Pedobacter sp. W3I1: one gene and its partner. The protein of the gene in region 2 interacts with the protein of the main gene of each other region in a pairwise test. Links are inferred from orthologs where the notes say so. Each region holds a gene or a part of one and is shown on either strand. Other genes may lie near its edges. The genes, in order: gyrB and gyrA.

Region 1 (9,609 bases), 1.9 Mb from region 2 along the record:
GATTAAACAAAAAGCACAATCTATTGCCGATTTGATGCACTTTAAAATAAATTCGCCGGAATCGAAGATTAAAATTGTTTAAGTTTTTTTACTTTGATTTAAACGGCATTCTTCATAAATTTAGTTAACCAAACTAAATTTAAATTATGAAATTTCTCAAAATCTTATTAGGCATTATTGTCGTATTGGCAATAATTATTATTGGTGGTAGTTTATTTCTGCCAAAAAGCTATTCTGTTAATCGAACTATAACAATTAATGCTCCAGATAGTGTAATCTATAAAAACATTGCCAATTATAATGAATTTTATAAATGGAACGCCTGGTCTAAAATGGACCCACAAGCTAAGGTAACCATTACAGGAACTATCGCCCAACCTGGTCACCTATACCAATGGAACGGAGAAAAAAGTGGTAACGGACAAATGAAAATCAATAAGGTTGAAATCAATAAAATGGTTGATATGGAATTGAGATTCATCAAACCTATGGAAAGTGTTGCCGATACCCGTTTTGATATTGAAAAAGAGACTAATGGAAATAAAGTTATCTGGACCATGAGTGGTGAAAGTAAAGGAATAATAAATAAATGGTTTTGTTTATTTATGGATAAGATGATCGGCAAAGATTTCGAAAACGGACTTAAATCTCTGAAAGAAAAATCAGAGAAGGGAATCTAAAACGCTGTGTCAGTCTGAGCGTAGTCGAAGACCACTTAACTATTTATAGCCTCTCTTTTTGGGAGGCTTTTTTATGCTTCAATCTTAATTACCCAAACAATTGTGTCGGTTTTGCGTTAAAAAAGCATTAAACCAGCTAAACCATCAATTAATATTTTGTAATTCCCTATTTTTTAGATTACTTGCCAGCAAATGAATTTATTACTTGTAGAAGATGAACCGAGCGTTGTATCTGTAATTTCGAGAGGTTTAACCGACGAGGGCTTTACTGTAAGTATTTCTCCTGATGGTTTAATCGGGAAACAGATGGCTTTAGAAAATCAGTTCGACCTGATTATTCTCGATATCATGCTACCAGGAATAAATGGATTGGAGCTTTGCAAAATCATTAAAGAACAACAACCTAATACACCTGTTATTATGCTTACGGCTTTGGGTACTACCGAAAATGTGGTAAACGGACTCGATAATGGTGCGGATGATTATTTAATAAAGCCATTTAAATTTGCAGAACTTTTTGCACGGATCAGAATGCTGTTAAGGCGATATCATGGTGTGGTTTCGCAAGATCAGATTATTTCAGTAGCAGACCTCCAGATTAATTTAAGCGCAAAAACGGTAAAACGAAATCAACAGGAAATTGTACTTACAGCAACAGAGTATCGGCTAATTGAGTACATGGCCAAAAACAAATCTAAAATTTTATCCCGGATAGACATTTTGGAAAATGTTTGGGATATCGATTTTAACCTTGGCACCAATGTAGTTGATGTTTATGTTAATTATCTTCGCAAAAAAATAGATAAAAATGCCGATCAAAAACTTATCCATACCGCAGTAGGCTTAGGTTATATATTAAAGGAAAAATAAATGGAGATAGCCAAGAGGATCACTTTACTTTTCGCCATTTTATCGGCAATTATTATCTCCTTATTAAGTGGTTTTGTTTGGTATTTCTCTAACGACTTCGCCTTTGAAGATTTTTATAAACGCCTGGAGGCCAGGGTTAAAATTGCTGCCCAGATTAAACTGTACGAAGATGGCAACAATAAGGTTTATGCAAAAATGCGGAATCAATACCTGGAGCGGTTACCCTCTGAGAAGGAATATATTATTGAAGCTGGCACAACACCCGGTAAGGTTGACCGTGAATTACCGACTGATTTTTATAACCGGATTAAAGCAGGTTATATGGCCCGTTATCGAGTCGAGAACCATTTCTACGCAGGAAAATACTTTAAAAATAAAAATAACGGATATATCGTTATTGTTTCTGCAAATGACCCTTTTGGTTTTCGGGAGTTAAAAGATCTTCAAAGGATTTTGATAATCGGTTTTTTCCTTTCTGTTATTTTATCTTTTGTGGTTGGCTGGAAATTCTCCAATTACATGTTAATGCCATTAAGGAATATAATTAAAAGCGTAAAAAAAATAAAGGCAGAAAATTTACATTTAAGGTTGGATGTAAAAAAAGGTAACGATGAAATGTCGCAATTGGCCCAAACCTTTAATAACATGCTTAACCGTTTAGAAACAGCTTTCGAAACGCAGAATAACTTCATCAGTAATGCTTCGCACGAATTAAGAACACCATTAACTATTATTAGTGGTGAGGTTGAACTGGCGATGAAAACCATCGAAGATACGGCAAAACAGGAAAAAGCTTTAGCAAAAATTAAAGATGAGGCAGAAAGATTAGAACATATCTTAACCAGTTTACTGGGCCTGGCACAATCTGGCTTTAATGGTAAAAACCAGCCCTGGGAAGAGGTACGAATGGACGAACTGTTATGGGAAATTAAAGAATCTGTTAACCAGGTACACCCCAACAGTAAAATAGAAATCGACTTTACCAAACTACCTGATGATGAAGAATTACTAACACTAAAGGCAAACAAAAACCTGATGAAACTTGCCATCAGCAATATTGTAAACAATGCCTGTAAATACTCCAATGAGAATCTGGTAAGCATTAGTATCGAAAGCAATGTCAATATGCTTTCGATTGCTGTAACCGATAGAGGAATTGGCATACCACAGACAGATATACAGCATATATTTGAACCCTTTTATCGTGCATCTAACACCAATGATTTTAAGGGATATGGCGTTGGCTTGCCACTTTCACTAAATATTATCCGTTTGCACCGGGGTAGTATTGCCATTAAATCGCAGGAAGGGGTTGGCACAGAGATAAAGGTTTTATTGCCGACGAAGAGTTAGTTCGTTTTAATGGTTAATTGTTTAAATCGTTAAAACTGGTTAACTGTTAGTACAATTAACCGATTAACCCGTTTATACAGTTAACCAAGCTTACAGCCACTCCAAAAAGGAGTACGTTCTAATCTCATTCTAATCTCGCTCTTATTTCGCTATAATAACATCAAGCTAAACTTGTATAAATAATTTTTCAATTCATTTAAACAGAATAGCGATGAAAACAGTATTAGTACCAACCGACTTTAAATTAGAAAGCATTAAAATTATTGATGCGCTTGTTCAGCATCAAAAAAATGAAACGTTAAACATTATTTTTGTACATGCCTTTAAATTATCAGATTCGATAACTGATATGTTAATGCTGAGTCGCCGCAGCCGCGATTACGAGAATGTAAGCGACGAATTTTATCAGCAGTTAAACCAGGCCAAGGCAAAGTACCCTACTCAGATTAATACTATTAGGATCGAATATTTTTACGGAAGTACAGTAGCCGCTTTCAAAAACTTTATCGAAGCTTTTGATGTAGACCGTATTGCCTACTTAAAAGAATATAATTTCACACCAATCAACAAATATAGCATCGACCCTAAAATATTAACAGAACGTGCAGGCTGTGAAGTAATTCAATTAAACACGTTGACTGTTCATGCTAGTGAAAATTTAATTGACACAAAAATACACGAAACGCAATTGCAGAAAGCAAATGCTTAATTATCACATTTAAAAAATTATATTATGCTGTTACGAAATAACATTCCGCTCACTTATATATTCGGAAAGATCAAAAAAGAACTCTTGTTTGTTATTGGCTACTCTATAGGTATTGTGGTGTTGTATGAAAACTTTCATGTTACACGCATTTCCATTCCTGTCGCTGTACCAGCTTTACTCGGAACAATCATTTCACTTCTATTGGCGTTTAGGTCTAACCAGGCTTACGATAGATGGTGGGAAGCCAGAATTCTCTGGGGTGCTATTGTTAACGATTCCAGAACCCTTTCCCGCCAAATATTATCTTTCGTCGAAAATCCTTACGGATCAGATGAAATTGAAGAATTTAAGGCGAGGTTTATCAAAAGACAAATTGCCTGGTGTTATGCCTTAAGTCAATCGTTAAGAGGTTTTAACCCACGTAAAGGCCTGGAAGAATACATGTGTACAGAGGAAATTGCTTTTATTAAAAAACGTAAAAATGTAACTGCGACGATATTGGAGTTACATGCCATGGACTTAAAAAAGGCATTGCAAGAAGGTTGGATTAATAAATACCAGCAAATAGAAATCGATAAAACCATTACAGCTTTATGTAACCACATGGGCGGATCGGAAAGAATAAAAAACACCGTTTTTCCGGTTACTTACAGCAAATACATCAACATGTCTATTCATTTATTCATTGTATTGCTGCCTTTTGGCTTAATTGAATATTTTGGCTACATGGAAGTACCTTTGGTAGTAGCTATTGCAGCATTCTTTTTGTTAGTAGAAAAAATGGCGGTTCATCTTCAGGATCCTTTTGAAAACAAACCAACTGATACGCCAACAACAACAATCTGCCGAACTATCGAAAGAGATTTGTGCCAGATGTTGGATGACAATAAAATATACGAGGACAAACCTCAAACCGAATTAGCACCTGTTGGATCATATTACATTTTGTAATCTGTAGTGCCTTAAAATAATCTCTTTTTTTGAGATGGTTAGTTAATCAAAATGTATTTGTACTGGATAGCACAATCATTTTGAAAGGTTTATAGTGATACAAAGCCATTCGTAAACTGAATGGCTTTGTTTTTATAATCAATTATTGTGTAGTCAGGTGTTACCATCTGACTTATAACAACTAAATCTACCCGAAAAAGAAAAATTCAGTACAGTGTAAGATGGTAACATCTTACACCACAATTATCGGGTTACCGTCATTGCGAGGCACGAAGCAATCTTACAACGTTCGCTGGTAAAACCCAAAGCATTAAGATTGCTTCGTGCCTCGCAATGACGAATCTGACAAAAAAAACCTCTCCAAGTTTTAACTTGAAGAGGGTTCGTATTTCAGTCCCCTTTAGGGGATTTAGGGGCTAAGCATCAATTTTGGCATATTTTGCATTACGCTCAATAAACTCTCTACGTGGAGCAACTTCATCGCCCATTAACATAGAGAAAGTATGATCACATTCTGCTGCACTTTCAATTGTAGCCTGTAATAAAGTACGTGTAGCAGGATTCAATGTAGTATCCCAAAGTTGTTCAGCATTCATCTCACCCAAACCTTTGTAACGCTGGATGTGTACGCTATCTTCCTTACCATTACCTTTAATACGTTGTACAGCCGCATCGCGTTGCACATCATTCCAGCAATATTCGAAATCTTTACCTTTTTTAACCTGGTAAAGTGGTGGCGATGCAATATAAACATAACCCGCTTCTATTAATGCCCGCATATAACGGTAGAAGAATGTTAGGATCAAAGTGGTAATGTGAGAACCATCAATATCCGCATCCGTCATGATTACAATCTTGTGATAACGTAATTTAGTCAGGTTTAATGCTTTATCATCTTCAGGCGTACCAATACTCACACCGATTGCCGTAAACATATTTTTGATCTCGTCGTTCTCGTAAATCTTGTGCTCCATCGCTTTTTCTACGTTCAGGATTTTACCTTTTAAAGGCAAAATAGCCTGAATGTTTCTATCACGACCTTGTTTAGCGGTACCACCCGCAGAGTCACCCTCTACCAGGTAGATCTCACATTTTACTGGATCACTGTCTGAGCAATCGGCAAGTTTTCCTGGCAAACCAGAACCACCCATTACACTCTTACGTTGAACCATTTCGCGAGCCTTACGGGCCGCAGCACGAGCTGTAGCAGCCAAGATTACCTTGTTAACGATCATTTTAGCTTCTTTTGGATTTTCTTCCAAATAAGCTCCTAAAGCTTCGCCAACAGCAATATCAACCGCACCCATTACTTCGGTATTACCCAATTTAGTTTTGGTTTGTCCTTCAAATTGAGGTTCTTGCACCTTAACCGAAACTACAGCAGTTAAACCTTCTCTAAAGTCATCACCAGTGATTTCCATTTTCAGGTTTTTCAATAAACCAGATTTATCAGCATAGCTTTTCAGCGTACGTGTTAAACCTCTACGGAAACCTGCAATGTGTGTACCACCCTCGTGTGTGTTGATGTTGTTTACATACGAGTGAACATTTTCTGAGTAACTATCATTGTATTGGAAAGCCAACTCTACAGGAACACCATTTTTAATACCATCGATATAAATCGGTTCTGGTAAGAAAGATGCACGTGTTCCATCTAAAAAGGAAACAAATTCTTTTAAACCACCTTCAGATTGAAAAACTTCTGACAGGAAAGTACCATCATCTAATTTCTCGCGTTCATCAGTTAACGTTAATTTAATTCCTTTATTTAAGAAAGCCAATTCACGTAAACGACCAGCCAATGTATCATACTTATATTCAGTTGTTTGCGTAAAAATAGTTGCATCAGGACTGAAAGTTACAATGGTACCACGTTTATCAGTAACACCGGTTTCCTTTACATCATATAAAGGTTTACCGATATTGTATTCCTGCATCCAGATTTTACCTTCACGGTGAACCTCAGCTTTTAAATGTGTTGATAAGGCGTTAACGCAACTTACCCCCACACCGTGCAAACCTCCGGATACTTTGTAAGTATCTTTATCGAATTTACCACCCGCGTGCAAAACCGTCATTACGATTTCTAGCGCCGATTTATTTTCTTTTGTATTAATCCCGGTTGGAATACCACGACCATTGTCTTCAACTCTGATGGAGTTACCTTCTAAAATTCTAACGTCGATTGTATCTGCATGACCGGCTAAAGCCTCATCAATTGAGTTATCTACAACCTCGTAAACCAAATGGTGTAAACCTTTAACACCAGTATCACCTATATACATTGAAGGGCGCTTACGCACCGCTTCTAAACCTTCTAAAACCTGTATATTATCTGCCGAATAATTTGACTTTAAATCCTGTTCTTCGCTCATATTTTAATTAAAAACAATAAGTATCAAAAATACGGAAATTTTGCCATTTAAACTAATATGTGGATAAATTTCGAGCTGTTAAGAGATAAGGGTTAAAGGGATTAAAACAGGTTTAAATCGGGTTTTGGAAAGCAAAACCTGCATTCCAATCAAAGTCTCCTCCCGCTTTCCATTACAAGTCCCGCTGAAGATGCGGGAGCTTTTCATTTCAATCTGGTTTAGATGGCAAAGCTTTGGTAAATATTAAAGATTGCCCACCAATCGTTCCGACGGAACGAAAACGCCAATTTGCAATTGGCTACCCACGAGTCGTCCCTCTGGGACGAAAAGGATTAATTTTCACATTGCAAATCGTTCCGTAGGGACGACTCATGGGTATAAAAAAATGAAATATTGTTTTCGTTCCGTAGGAACGTTTGGTATTTGAATTTTGCTATTACCACCATGCAACTATAAATAGTATTACTTCCCGTGCCACCTAAACCCGATGGCAGCGGGCATGAAATAAAGCGGACAGCGGGTGTAACGTTAAAATGAAACACTGTGGCTGCTTTCCTCAATCAAAAACCAACTATTTACAATCGCTTATACTTATCGGATTGGCTTTAAATTGGATATAAAAACTAATTCATATAAGCCAATTATGCAATTGGCTACCCAACAATCTTCCAACTGGTACCAAAAGCGTATAATCTCTAAACTATAATTCGTCCAATTGAGACGAAAAGGATTAATTTTCACATTGCAAATCGTTCCGTAGGGACGACTCATGGTAGAAAAAAAATGAAATATTGTTTTCGTTCCGTAGGAACGTTTGGTATTTGAAATTTGATATTACCACCCTGCAACCCTAAATAGTATTACTTCCCGGGCCACCTAAACCCGATGGCAGCGGGCATGAAATAAAGCGGACAGCGGGTGTAACGTTAAATGAAACACTGCGGCTGCTTTCCTCAATCAAAAACCAACTATTTATAATCGCTTATATTATCGGATTGGCTTTAAATTGGATATAAAAACTAATTTATATAAGTTTGCTAAAATTTATTAAACAAGAATGGAAAGAAGAACCTTTAAAACCTTTGGTTTACTTGCAACAGCAACTTTGATAACTGCTTTCTCTGCATGCCAGAACAAAGACACTAAAACTACTGAAACTAAAAAAACAGAGAGTACTACTGCTGCGGTTTCTCCAGCTGAGAAAATTGTGTATGTAAACTCCGACTCGTTACTTACAAAATATGAATACTTCAAAGATCTTAAAGTGAAATTTGAAGGTAAGACCAAAAATGCTCAGGCAGACATGCAGGCTAAAAGTCAGGCTTTTCAAAGAGAAGTGGCACAATACCAACAATCGGCACAAACGCTATCGGCCGATCAACGTAAAAGCACTGAAGAGCGTTTAGCACGTAAACAACAAGAACTACAAACTTACCAACAAAATGCTGGTGGTGCTTTACAGAATGAGCAAGCTGCTGAGAATGAAAAACTTTATGATAAAGTGGCTGATTACTTAAAAGGTTACGCTAAAGAAAAAGGTTATAAAATGGTTTTAACTTATTCAAAAGGTAACAGCGCTATTTTATTTGCCGACGAAAGTTTAGATGTTACTTCGGAAGTAATTAAAGGTTTAAACGCAGAATACAGCAAAAAATAAGCGAATAGCTATTAAAATAATAGATGCCTCGATAAATCGGGGCATTTTTTTTGTTCTATATTTTATAAAAAGATCAGATTAATATGAACAATCAACATCAGGAATATATGCAGATGGCAATTGAGTTATCTGTACAAAATGTGAGCGAAAGCATGGGTGGGCCTTTTGGAGCTGTAGTGGTAAAAGACGGGAAGCTGATTGCCAAATCGGCAAATAAGGTGACCTCTACCAACGATCCAACTGCACATGCTGAGGTTTCGGCAATCAGACTGGCCTGTACCGAATTAAATACTTTCGATTTAAGCGGCTGCGTAATTTACACCAGCTGCGAGCCTTGTCCAATGTGTTTAGGTGCAATTTATTGGGCAAAAATAGACACGATTTATTATGCAAATACCAAGGCTGATGCCGAACACATTGGTTTTAGTGATAAATTTATTTACGAAGAGCTAGACAAGCCCATGGAAAACAGAAGCTTACCCGGTTATCCAGCTGATGCGCGACGAAGCTTTAGCAGCCTTTAAACTCTGGGAAACCTCACCGATGAGGATAGAATACTAAATAAAAGATGTTGGATAACGTGCATTTGCTGCTCCAACATCAAATATGAGCATAACCATTTTAAGGAATAATTATTGCAGTAATTAAGGATGACCTACGAACAAAAAATAACTGGCGAATTAGATTTCTGGAAATTTAAAACCTTACAGAAACCTTCTCTTTTTAATAAGGTAACCGATAAAGTTCAGAAGAAAATAAACAGTTATATCCCAGATAAGGTTCATAGCGCGATTACGTCTGCCATTAAACAGATGGTAAAGGCCGTACTTTTTGGCTCAACATTTACCACATCTAAACCCATTACCGATTTAACCTTGATGCATCGCGAGGCATTGATTAAACAAAAGATAGATAATTACAAAAAAACAGGTGCTGCCGAAGGTGGCATTACTGGTGCAGGAGGCTTTTTAATGAGCCTGGCCGATTTCCCGCTATTGCTGGGTATAAAGATGA
Region 2 (9,839 bases):
TTCTATTCTCTGTTGTTCGTGTTCAAAGTTTAACTGAAATCGGTGTTTCGCAGGCCGACATGCAATCTGATGGTTTCCTGATCATTAATTCTCAAATGTTCGGCTTACTTTTAGGTGGAATTTTATGGGGTGTACTCGGCGATAAACTAGGAAGGATAAAAGTTCTTTTTGGTTCAATCCTTTTATATTCACTGGCCAATATTGCGAATGGTTTTGTTACATCGGTTAATAGTTATGCCATCATCAGGTTTATTGCCGGCATTGGTTTAGCCGGAGAGCTTGGTGCAGGAATCACTTTGGTTGCAGAAACCATGGATAAAGAAAAGCGTGGTTATGGAACCATGATTGTAGGTGCTGTTGGTTTACTGGGTGCAGCTGTTGCGGCAACTGTAGCAGCTGAATTTACCTGGCAAACCTCTTACTTTGTAGGTGGTGGCATGGGTTTAGTTTTGCTTTTATTGCGTGTAGGTACATTTGAATCGGGCATGTTTAAACATGCAGCTAACCAAACTGAAGTATCAAAAGGAAATATTTTTATGTTGTTTAACAACTGGAAACGTTTTTCTAAATATCTCTATTGTATCTTAATCGGTATTCCATTATGGTTTGTGGTAGGAATCCTGGTTACTTTAGCGCCAGAATTTGGCAAAGCTTTAGGCGCAACAGAACCACTAAAAGCAGGTACTGGAATTATGTTTACCTATTTTGGAATTGCCATAGGGGATGTGGTTACAGGTTTACTTTCTCAGGTATTAAAATCGCGAAAAAAAACAGTCTTTATCTTTCACTTACTTTCTGTGGCGAGTGTGGTTGTTTATCTAACCAGTTTCGGCTTAACGGGTGGTAATTTTATTTGGATTTGCTTATTTATGGGCTTCTCTGTAGGTTATTGGGCCACCTTTGTTACTATTGCATCAGAACAATTTGGAACCAACATAAGGGCTACTGTAACTACAACCGCTCCAAATTTTGTTCGGGGTGCACTAATCCCTATTACATTTTTATTCGAGTTCTTAACCCATAGATACGGATTAATTACTGCAGGTTATTTAGTAATGGGAATCTTAACCCTGATTGCAATGTTCGGTTTGAGCCAGTTAAAAGAAAGTTTTAACAAAGATTTGGATTATTTAGAAGAGTAATAATCTTCCTACTTATGACAAATAACTCTCAACTAAGAGACAATGTCAATAAAATGTACTATCTAAACATAAATCAATATAGCTGCTTGAATACCTTTAAATTTGTATGGAAATAGAAAAAGTCATCATGTTTAAAGAAGAAGTAGCAGCACGGTATAAGCAAATACAGGATGAAATTTGCAGAGGATTGGAAATTGCCGATGGCAAAGGGAAATTTGAAGAAGAGCTCTGGGAGCGAGACGGTGGGGGAGGCGGACGTACCCGGATTATGCAAAATAGTGCAATTATTGAAAAGGGGGGGGTAAATTTCTCTGCAGTGCACGGCAAGCTGCCTGAAGCAATAAAAAAAGCCTTTAATGTAACCGAAGATGATTTTTTTGCCACTGGCGTTTCAATAGTGATTCACCCAAATCATCCGCTGGTTCCGATTATCCATATGAATATCCGCTACTTTGAACTGAACGAACAAACACGTTGGTTTGGTGGTGGTATCGATTTAACGCCACATTACGTGTTCGAAAACGATGCCCGTTTTTTTCACCATAAGCTAAAACAGGCTTGCGACGATTTCAGCGCTGAATTTTATCCAAAATTTAAAACACATGCCGATGATTATTTCTTTATTAAACACCGTGAAGAAACCCGTGGTATTGGCGGTATCTTTTACGATCGGCTAAAACCTGAAAATACCAATTTATCGTGGGAGGAGATTTTAGATTTTTCCATTAATATTGGCGAAACATTTTTACCAATTTATACAGAATTAATTGACCGTCACCGCGATAAAGAATTTACCGAAGCACAGAAACAATGGCAATATCAGCGCCGTAGCCGCTATGTAGAGTTTAATTTAGTCTACGATTCAGGGACGAAATTTGGCTTAGAAACTAACGGAAGAATAGAATCTATTTTAATGAGTTTGCCACCACAGGCAAACTGGGGTTATAATGTTCAACCAGAAATTAATTCAGATGAATACAAAACCCAACAACTACTTAAAAAAGGAATTAACTGGATCTAAATGACTGAATTAAAAGATTTTGAACTTCAGCTGCTGAAAGCGATCATACAGGATAATTTAGAAAAATTCAACTACCTGTCTGAGCATTTAGATTTTATAATGGTCGAAAATGCTAAAAAAACCGATACTGGTCTGTTTATAAATTTTGTTTACTTAAAGCAATTTAAAGAAGAAGAATTTGAAAACGGTTTACTCAGTGCCGAACCAAAACTAACAGCTCCGAACCTGAAAAATGAATTAACTTATTGCCTGGACGTTACCAACGGTAAAATAGATTTTCTGGAAATTGTAACCAATGAAAAAGAAAATTGGGACGGTAATTTAGAGGGTTGCAGCTTGAATTAATTTTGGGTTTAATCTTTAAAACAAAGTTAATGGGGGCGACACCTCATGAAAACCTGCTTTTAGCTTTCCAATCCTAAAATCATTTACAATGTTGTGCGCCATACGTGTTGGTTCTGGGATCCGGTAATTTCCAACGCATTTTTTAATGACATCAAGGCTTTTTTCTTGCGTAATTAAATGCCCAGCTGAAACGTAAACAGATTCGCAATTGATTTTTGTTCTCAGTGCAAAGCCAAGCATTTCGCCTGCATTATTTTTAATTTCTGCAGTGTTATATTTAACATTTGCCGGCTGATGATTTTTACCATATAAAAGGCTTTTAGCACAACCAATTGTAGCTTGGTTAGCAAGAATTCCAAAATGCGAAGCAACGCCCATGCGCCGTGGATGCAAAATTCCATTTCCATCCAACACGACAACATCTGGTTTATCTGCAATCAATGCCCAAACTTTTAATAATGCCGGAATTTCTTTAAAACCTAAAAATCCTGCTTTATACGGAAAACTCGTTTCGTAAGTTTCTAAGGCGAATGATTTTAAAACCATTTCAGGATAACTTAAGATTACCATTCCTGCATACATCGTTGTGCTGTTTTTATTAAAAGAAATATCTGCACCAGTAATGGTTTTAATTTCACCAAGCGGTTGGAATTTTAACTGTTTGGCTAATTCAATCTGATAAGCGGCTGCATCTTCGAAGCTATAGTGGTCGTACATGGTTATTAGTACAAATTCTTAAGCATTATTGTTTTATTATACTGCTTCATACAATCTATTACATTGTGTGTTGTGTTATATTTAATTAATTGTTATAATTGAAATTATGATTGCTCTACATTCATTTTACATACTCACTCATAATGGTGAAACCATACTTTCAGATACAATCCAACGACAACGTACTGAAAATCAAAACTCTTCAATCCTTTTTTATCTAGATGCCAATCTATGTTTAGACATAGTTAGTTATTTTGAAAACAAGCAGGGACAAACACAATCAAAAACAAATGTAGAAATATTGATACTGTTTTGCCAGCAATATAATATTGAAGTTTCTTCAAAGTTTGGCTCAATGGAGTTGTGCAAAGAAAGCTTGAATAAACTAAATATCGCTAAATATCAAGATTTTGTAAATAAGATTACATACACATTCGATACTCCATTTATTGAGACTTCCAAGTTAAATGAACAAATTTTTAATTATTATGTAGAAGTAAACGATACTGATAGTCGGGCGTTGGAATGTTTATTTCCCTTGCAGCTTATGAGCTATGTCACGGTGCTGAAAATTTATTCTTTATGTAAAAAGAATAATCCTAGTAAGGAAAATGTCATCAAAAATCTAAGGTTATTCTTGCATTGGTCCAATAAACACCTTAATGCCTCTATGGCTTCAGAGATTCAATTAGCAATCAGAATATTTGGCGGAGATTCTAGATTTAAAAAAATGATTGCTCTAGATAAAAAAGGAGAACATCCAGATGATATTTTTAGAGTACTTTGGGGTACTGCCTGGGATTTATTCCATATGCGTATGGTACATTTTAGTGCAATTAACACATGTATAGATCAAGTTATGTATTTTATTACTCAAGATGCAAATTTATATACATTATTTAAAACCTGTCAACTTCAAGGTGCCATACCGAGTTCTGGTCAGCCAATAACCTCATTTGTAAGTTACGATGTTGAGATTCAATATAAAGATGTAAATATGGTAAAAGACATTAATGATATTTTAACAACATTCACATTAGAACGAGGTTATCTAAATTCCATTGAGCAACTTGATATCAAACTACTTGAGAACTTGAGGGCTACACTTGAATATGATATAAAAAATATGGCGTTCTAAACTAAATGTGAAGACAAAACAAACACCCTAAAAGACATATAATTGTTCCTGCATTATGTCTTATAATTAATATTATGTTAAGTTAAATTTTCTTATACTATCCTATTGATACAAATCGCCAACTCAATTACAGTTCCTGAAGTTTTCGGCTAAGCTCCTGAACTTTGTCGTTAGCTTTCTTTCTGGTGTAGATTTCGATCAGTAACTGAACAGTTTTCTTATCGTTCGGATTAATTTCATTTGCACGTTGCAAAGCAAACTGGGCATGGTTAATTAATCCATTATACTTAGCAGTTTTATCTGCTTCATTTTTACCCAGGGTTTCGTTGGCTGTATTAATATAAGCTAAACTCAATTGATACAAGGCATCGAAATAATTTTGATCTGTATCTAAAGCTTTGTTATAAGCCAAAATAGCCGTAGCATTATTTCCACCAAGCTGCTGCAGATAACCGTAAAGAAAATATAGCAGCTTACTTCCTTTTTCTACTTTTAAATTATTTTCGATTAATCCCTGTGCTTTGCTGTAATTCTCGGTATCGAGTAAAAGATTGATATAATCGTTGGTTAAAAAACGGTTGAATGGATTAAGCACAAGTCCGTCTTCCAAGGTTTTAATTGCGGTTTCATTTTCTGATTTAACCACATACATTTGTGCCATTTTCTGAAAAACAGATGGATTTTTAATTCCGTTTTCTTTCGCACGTTTAAAATAAGTTAAAGCCTCATCATAAGCCTGGATATTTAATGCACAAATAGCTGTATTTAAAGCTAAAGTAGTGTCTGCAGGGAAATTGTCTCCTACTTCTTTTAAATCTGTAAATGCTTCTTTAAAATCGTTATTAAAAAAAGCTTCATTGCCTTTTTCTTGTTTTTTGATTAAGATGTTGTGGTTTGAAGCTTTAATTAAGCCTGAATTGTCATCATATCGATCAAGTGATTTTGCTTTGGTAACAGCTTCAATTGCATTATCATAAAATTTGTTGGCATTATTCGGATCAGTATCGATTAATGCAGCAAATGAAGTCAGGTAAGATTTTATTGACCAGGTTTCGGCCCAGTTTTTTGTTTTATTATCTTTTTCTGCAGACTCAATTGACTTTAAACCTTCGTTTATAATAGCAAGTTGCTTTTTCTCATCTTCTTTATTGGCTATAGATGCCTGCAGTTTACCCACGGCATTTCTGGCAATAAGGATTTGAGATTTTTGGGCCACAGCATTAAAAGAGACAAAAATTAAGACGATTAATGATATTTTAAAGCAATTCTGCATAAGATAAATAATGTGGTAAAACCGTAATAAACCATAAAAATAAACATAAAAAAAAGAGCCCCGAAATTTCAGCGCTCTTTTTTTAAATCGATATCAGAATTATTGTTTAGGCAGTGCCTCTAAACGTTTTTTAACATCTTCGTAATTTTTAGTGTCATTTCTGAAGCCATAAATTGTTTTCAATGTTTCTAAAGCACCCTGATTTTTTGCATCAACTTCTAACGCTTTTTTGTAAAAAGGAAGAGATTTATCTAATAAAGCATTCATTTTACCTGTTACTTCGTTAAATTCTTTTACTTTTTTTGCGTCAATCTTATTTCTGTCGGCCTGTAATTTTAAAGCCTGGCTAAAATAAATATTACCCAATAAAACCTGATAGTTCGCATTGTTAGGCTCTTTTGTTGCCAAGGCCATTAACATCTGCTCAGATTTTGCTGCATCACCCCTATCAATATAAATCTGAGTCTCAGTTTTGATCCATTCTGTATTTTCAGGGAATTTAGCAGTCGCTTCTTTAATAAGGGCCAAAGCAGCTGTTGTATCCTTTTGTTTACTTAAAGTAGTTGTGATAATCTCATTATACAAATCTTTAGACTGTGGAGAATTTAAAGAGATTACTTTTTTGAATTGGGTAATCATATTCGGATAATCTTCATTAAGTCTGGCCGCAATACCTGCATTTAGATACATGGCGGTATCATTTGGATTGATTACTGTTGCTGCCACAAATTTGGAGTAGGCAGTTTTGTAATCTTTCTTATTGTAAGCAATTACGCCACCATTTCTAACTGCGTTGCTAATATTGGTTTCAGCTAAACTAATATTATCTTTTTCACTTCCTTTTGTATCTAACTTTTTCGCTTCAACAACTGCATCTTGAGCAATTTTCAAATTTGCATCGGCATTTGCAGTGCTTACTGAATCTAAAATTGCTGCAGAAGAAGCAAATAAAGCACGATAAGACCACGCTTCAGGCATCACTTTAGATTTTTCATCAGCAATAGCTTTATCTGTATGAGCTAATCCTTTTGCTAACGACTCCAGTTTTTTAGCCAATGGAGTCGATGCGCTTGAAGAAGTTAACTGGAATAAACCCCAGTCGTTTTTTGCCGCGGTTACTTCACTTTTCTGAGCAAATGCAGAGCTTACCGCACCTGCTAGAACTATACTTAGAAATACTCTTTTCATAATTTTTATTCTAATCTAATTTTTAGTTAATTTTCTTCTTCCGTTTCGTTATCAGAATCAGCCTCTTCTTCAGTATCATCAGCTTCAGGAGTAGGATCTGCTTCTACTTCTTCACCGTCTGTAACTACAACATCTGTTAAATCTACTGTTTCTTCTTCATCCTCTTCGTGATCAATTTTAGTAACCGATGCAATTTCGTCATCACCTTTTAATGAGATTAAACGAACCCCTTGTGTGGCACGGCCCATTACCCTCAATGCTGATACCGGAATTCTGATTACAATACCTGAACGGTTAATGATCATCAAATCTTCGCTATCTGTAACGTCTTTTATAGAAACTAATTGTCCCGTTTTTTCAGTAACATTAATTGTTTTTACCCCTTTACCACCACGGTTAGTTACACGGTAGTCTTCAATATCGGTACGTTTACCGTATCCCTTTTCTGATACTACTAACACCGTAACTTCAGGATTGTTTACAGCAATCATGCCAACAACTTCATCCTGATCGTGTGCCAGCCTAACACCACGTACGCCGGTAGCAGTTCTACCCATAGGGCGAACCGTACTTTCGTTGAAACGGATTGCTCTACCAGAACGCAATGCCATCACTATTTCGCTTTGTCCGTTAGTTAAACAAGCTTCCAATAATACATCACCATCATTAATATTGATAGCATTAATACCATTTACACGTGGACGTGAATACGCTTCAAGAGAAGTTTTCTTAATGGTACCTTTTTTAGTACACATAATGATGAAATTGTTCTCTAAATATTCCTGATCTTTTAGGTTCTTAACCTTAATGTAAGCTTTAATTTTTTCCTCTTTCGGAATATTGATGATATTCTGGATCGCTCTTCCTTTACTGGTTCGTGAACCTTCCGGGATTTCATAAACCCTCAACCAGAAACATCTTCCGGCTTCAGTAAAGAACAGCATATAGTTGTGGTTTGTGGCCACGAGCATGTGCTCAATAAAATCTTCATTTCTTGAAGTACTGCCTTTAGATCCTTTTCCCCCTCTACCCTGTGCTCTGAATTCCGTTGCTGGAGTACGTTTTACGTAACCTTCGTGAGAGATGGTGATAACCACTTCTTCATCATCGATGAAATCTTCCATACTCATATCTTCGGCTGAGTGAACGATAGTTGTTCTACGCTCATCACCAAATTTCTGACGGATTTCTGCTAACTCATCTTTAATAATCTGCATACGCAAACCCTCATCTGCTAAGATAGATTTTAAATGCTCGATGGTTTTCATTAACTCTGCATACTCTTCTTTAATCTTATCACGCTCTAGTCCTGTTAAACGACGAAGCGTCATGTCCAAAATCGCACGTGCCTGAATATCGCTCAGTCCGAATTTTTCCATCAAGCCTAAACGGGCATCTTCAGGGGTTTCGGAAGCACGGATCAGTTTAATTACTTCATCTAAATGATCTAAAGCAATTAAATAACCTTCTAAAATATGTGCACGTTTTTCGGCTTCTGACAATTCGTAACGGGTACGGCGAACAACCACATCATGGCGGTGATCCACAAAATGCACAATTAAATCTTTAAGATTTAACATTTGTGGACGGCCTTTTACCAATGCAATATTATTTACACTGAACGAAGTTTGTAATGCAGTATACTTATATAGGTTGTTTAAAACGATAGATGCATTTGCATCACGTTTAATTTCGTAAACGATACGGATACCATCTTTGTTCGATTCATCTTTAATGTTCGAAATACCTTCCAGTTTTTTCTCGCCAACCAATTCAGCAGTACGCTCAATCATTTGTGCTTTGTTAACCTGGTAAGGAATTTCAGTAACAATGATCACTTCACGGTCTTTAATGCTCTCGATTTCGGCTTTTGCACGCATTACAATACGGCCACGGCCGGTTTCGAAAGCTTCTTTTACACCAGTATAGCCATAAATAATACCACCTGTAGGGAAATCCGGAGCTTTTACAAACTTCATTAATTCCTCAATAGTAATATCTCTGTTATCGATATAACCTACTACACCATCAATTACCTCGGTTAAATTGTGAGGTGCCATGTTGGTGGCCATACCTACTGCAATACCAGAAGATCCGTTAACCAATAAGTTAGGGATTTTTGCAGGTAAAACGGTCGGTTCTTGCAAGGTATCATCAAAGTTTAACTGAAAATCTACAGTATCTTTATTGATATCGGCAAGCATTTCTTCAGCAATTTTCGAAAAACGTGCTTCAGTATAACGCATTGCAGCCGGAGAGTCACCATCAATGTGACCAAAGTTTCCTTGTCCATCAACCATTGGGTAACGTAAGCTCCAATCCTGAGCCATACGAACCATGGTAAAATATACAGATGCATCACCATGTGGGTGATACTTACCTAATACCTCCCCTACAATACGGGCAGATTTTTTATGTGGTTTATTACTGGTTACACCAAGATCGAGCATACCATATAAAACACGGCGGTGTACCGGTTTCAATCCATCGCGTACATCAGGCAAAGCCCTTGATACGATTACCGACATTGAGTAATCAATGTAGGCCGATTTCATCTGCTCCTCTATATTAATTTGAATGATTTTGTCGTTCTGCTGATTTTCTAAATCTTCTGCCATAAATTATTATTCTCGCTACTTAAAACGATATTAAAAAAAGGGTGTTACTATAACCTTGCGAATTTAACAAAATTTAGCCGAATTAAGGCATTGTGGAAAAGTTTTGACCTTTGTGATAGGTTTTTTACTCCCAACGGAATTTTAATTTATTGAAGGTTAGTTTAAAGCGTTTTTAGTTTAAGCTTCGCAAGTTTTGTAAACTGGCGTTTTTTATTATCCTTCAATTTAGATGTTTTTTGGAAAGATAGGTTCGGTTTTCATAGCACACCTAGCTCCCGCTTTCCGTTTTATCCTGATGAAGGATCAGGATGTTCACTGCAATCGGGTTTATTAACCACAAATAGTAGCACAATGGCGGCCACACTTAAACCCGACGCTAGCGGATTGCATTTACCTA

Evidence for each region.
Region 1: the proteins of gyrA (region 2) and gyrB interact in binary tests that used the Escherichia coli proteins (3 or more experiments, as listed by UniProt). The link is inferred for Pedobacter sp. W3I1 from one-to-one orthologs.

What each region holds. Positions count from the first base shown.
Region 1 is NZ_JAUSXN010000001.1:5,031,411-5,041,019, forward strand. What follows is about bases 4,460-7,400. They hold gyrB (DNA topoisomerase (ATP-hydrolyzing) subunit B), read right to left. Parts: upstream 6,939-7,400; coding sequence 4,980-6,938; downstream 4,460-4,979. Other genes in these bases: QF042_RS20565 (bestrophin family protein), read left to right, coding at 4,460-4,563. Outside these bases: QF042_RS20540 (group III truncated hemoglobin), read left to right, coding at 1-82; QF042_RS20545 (SRPBCC family protein), read left to right, coding at 147-680; QF042_RS20550 (response regulator transcription factor), read left to right, coding at 873-1,550; QF042_RS20555 (cell wall metabolism sensor histidine kinase WalK), read left to right, coding at 1,551-2,903; QF042_RS20560 (hypothetical protein), read left to right, coding at 3,115-3,612; more of QF042_RS20565, read left to right, coding at 3,637-4,459; QF042_RS20575 (OmpH family outer membrane protein), read left to right, coding at 7,996-8,595; QF042_RS20580 (nucleoside deaminase), read left to right, coding at 8,679-9,119; QF042_RS20585 (EcsC family protein), read left to right, coding at 9,246-9,609. UniProt on the Escherichia coli protein: DNA gyrase negatively supercoils closed circular double-stranded DNA in an ATP-dependent manner to maintain chromosomes in an underwound state.
Region 2 is NZ_JAUSXN010000001.1:3,136,726-3,146,564, forward strand. What follows is about bases 6,647-9,817. They hold gyrA (DNA gyrase subunit A), read right to left. Parts: upstream 9,443-9,817; coding sequence 6,851-9,442; downstream 6,647-6,850. Other genes in these bases: QF042_RS13120 (tetratricopeptide repeat protein), read right to left, coding at 6,647-6,824. Also shown: QF042_RS13090 (MFS transporter), read left to right, coding at 1-1,142; hemF (oxygen-dependent coproporphyrinogen oxidase), read left to right, coding at 1,249-2,163; QF042_RS13100 (hypothetical protein), read left to right, coding at 2,164-2,508; QF042_RS13105 (endonuclease V), read right to left, coding at 2,524-3,225; QF042_RS13110 (hypothetical protein), read left to right, coding at 3,332-4,363; QF042_RS13115 (lipopolysaccharide assembly protein LapB), read right to left, coding at 4,491-5,579; more of QF042_RS13120, read right to left, coding at 5,736-6,646. UniProt on the Escherichia coli protein: A type II topoisomerase that negatively supercoils closed circular double-stranded (ds) DNA in an ATP-dependent manner to maintain chromosomes in an underwound state.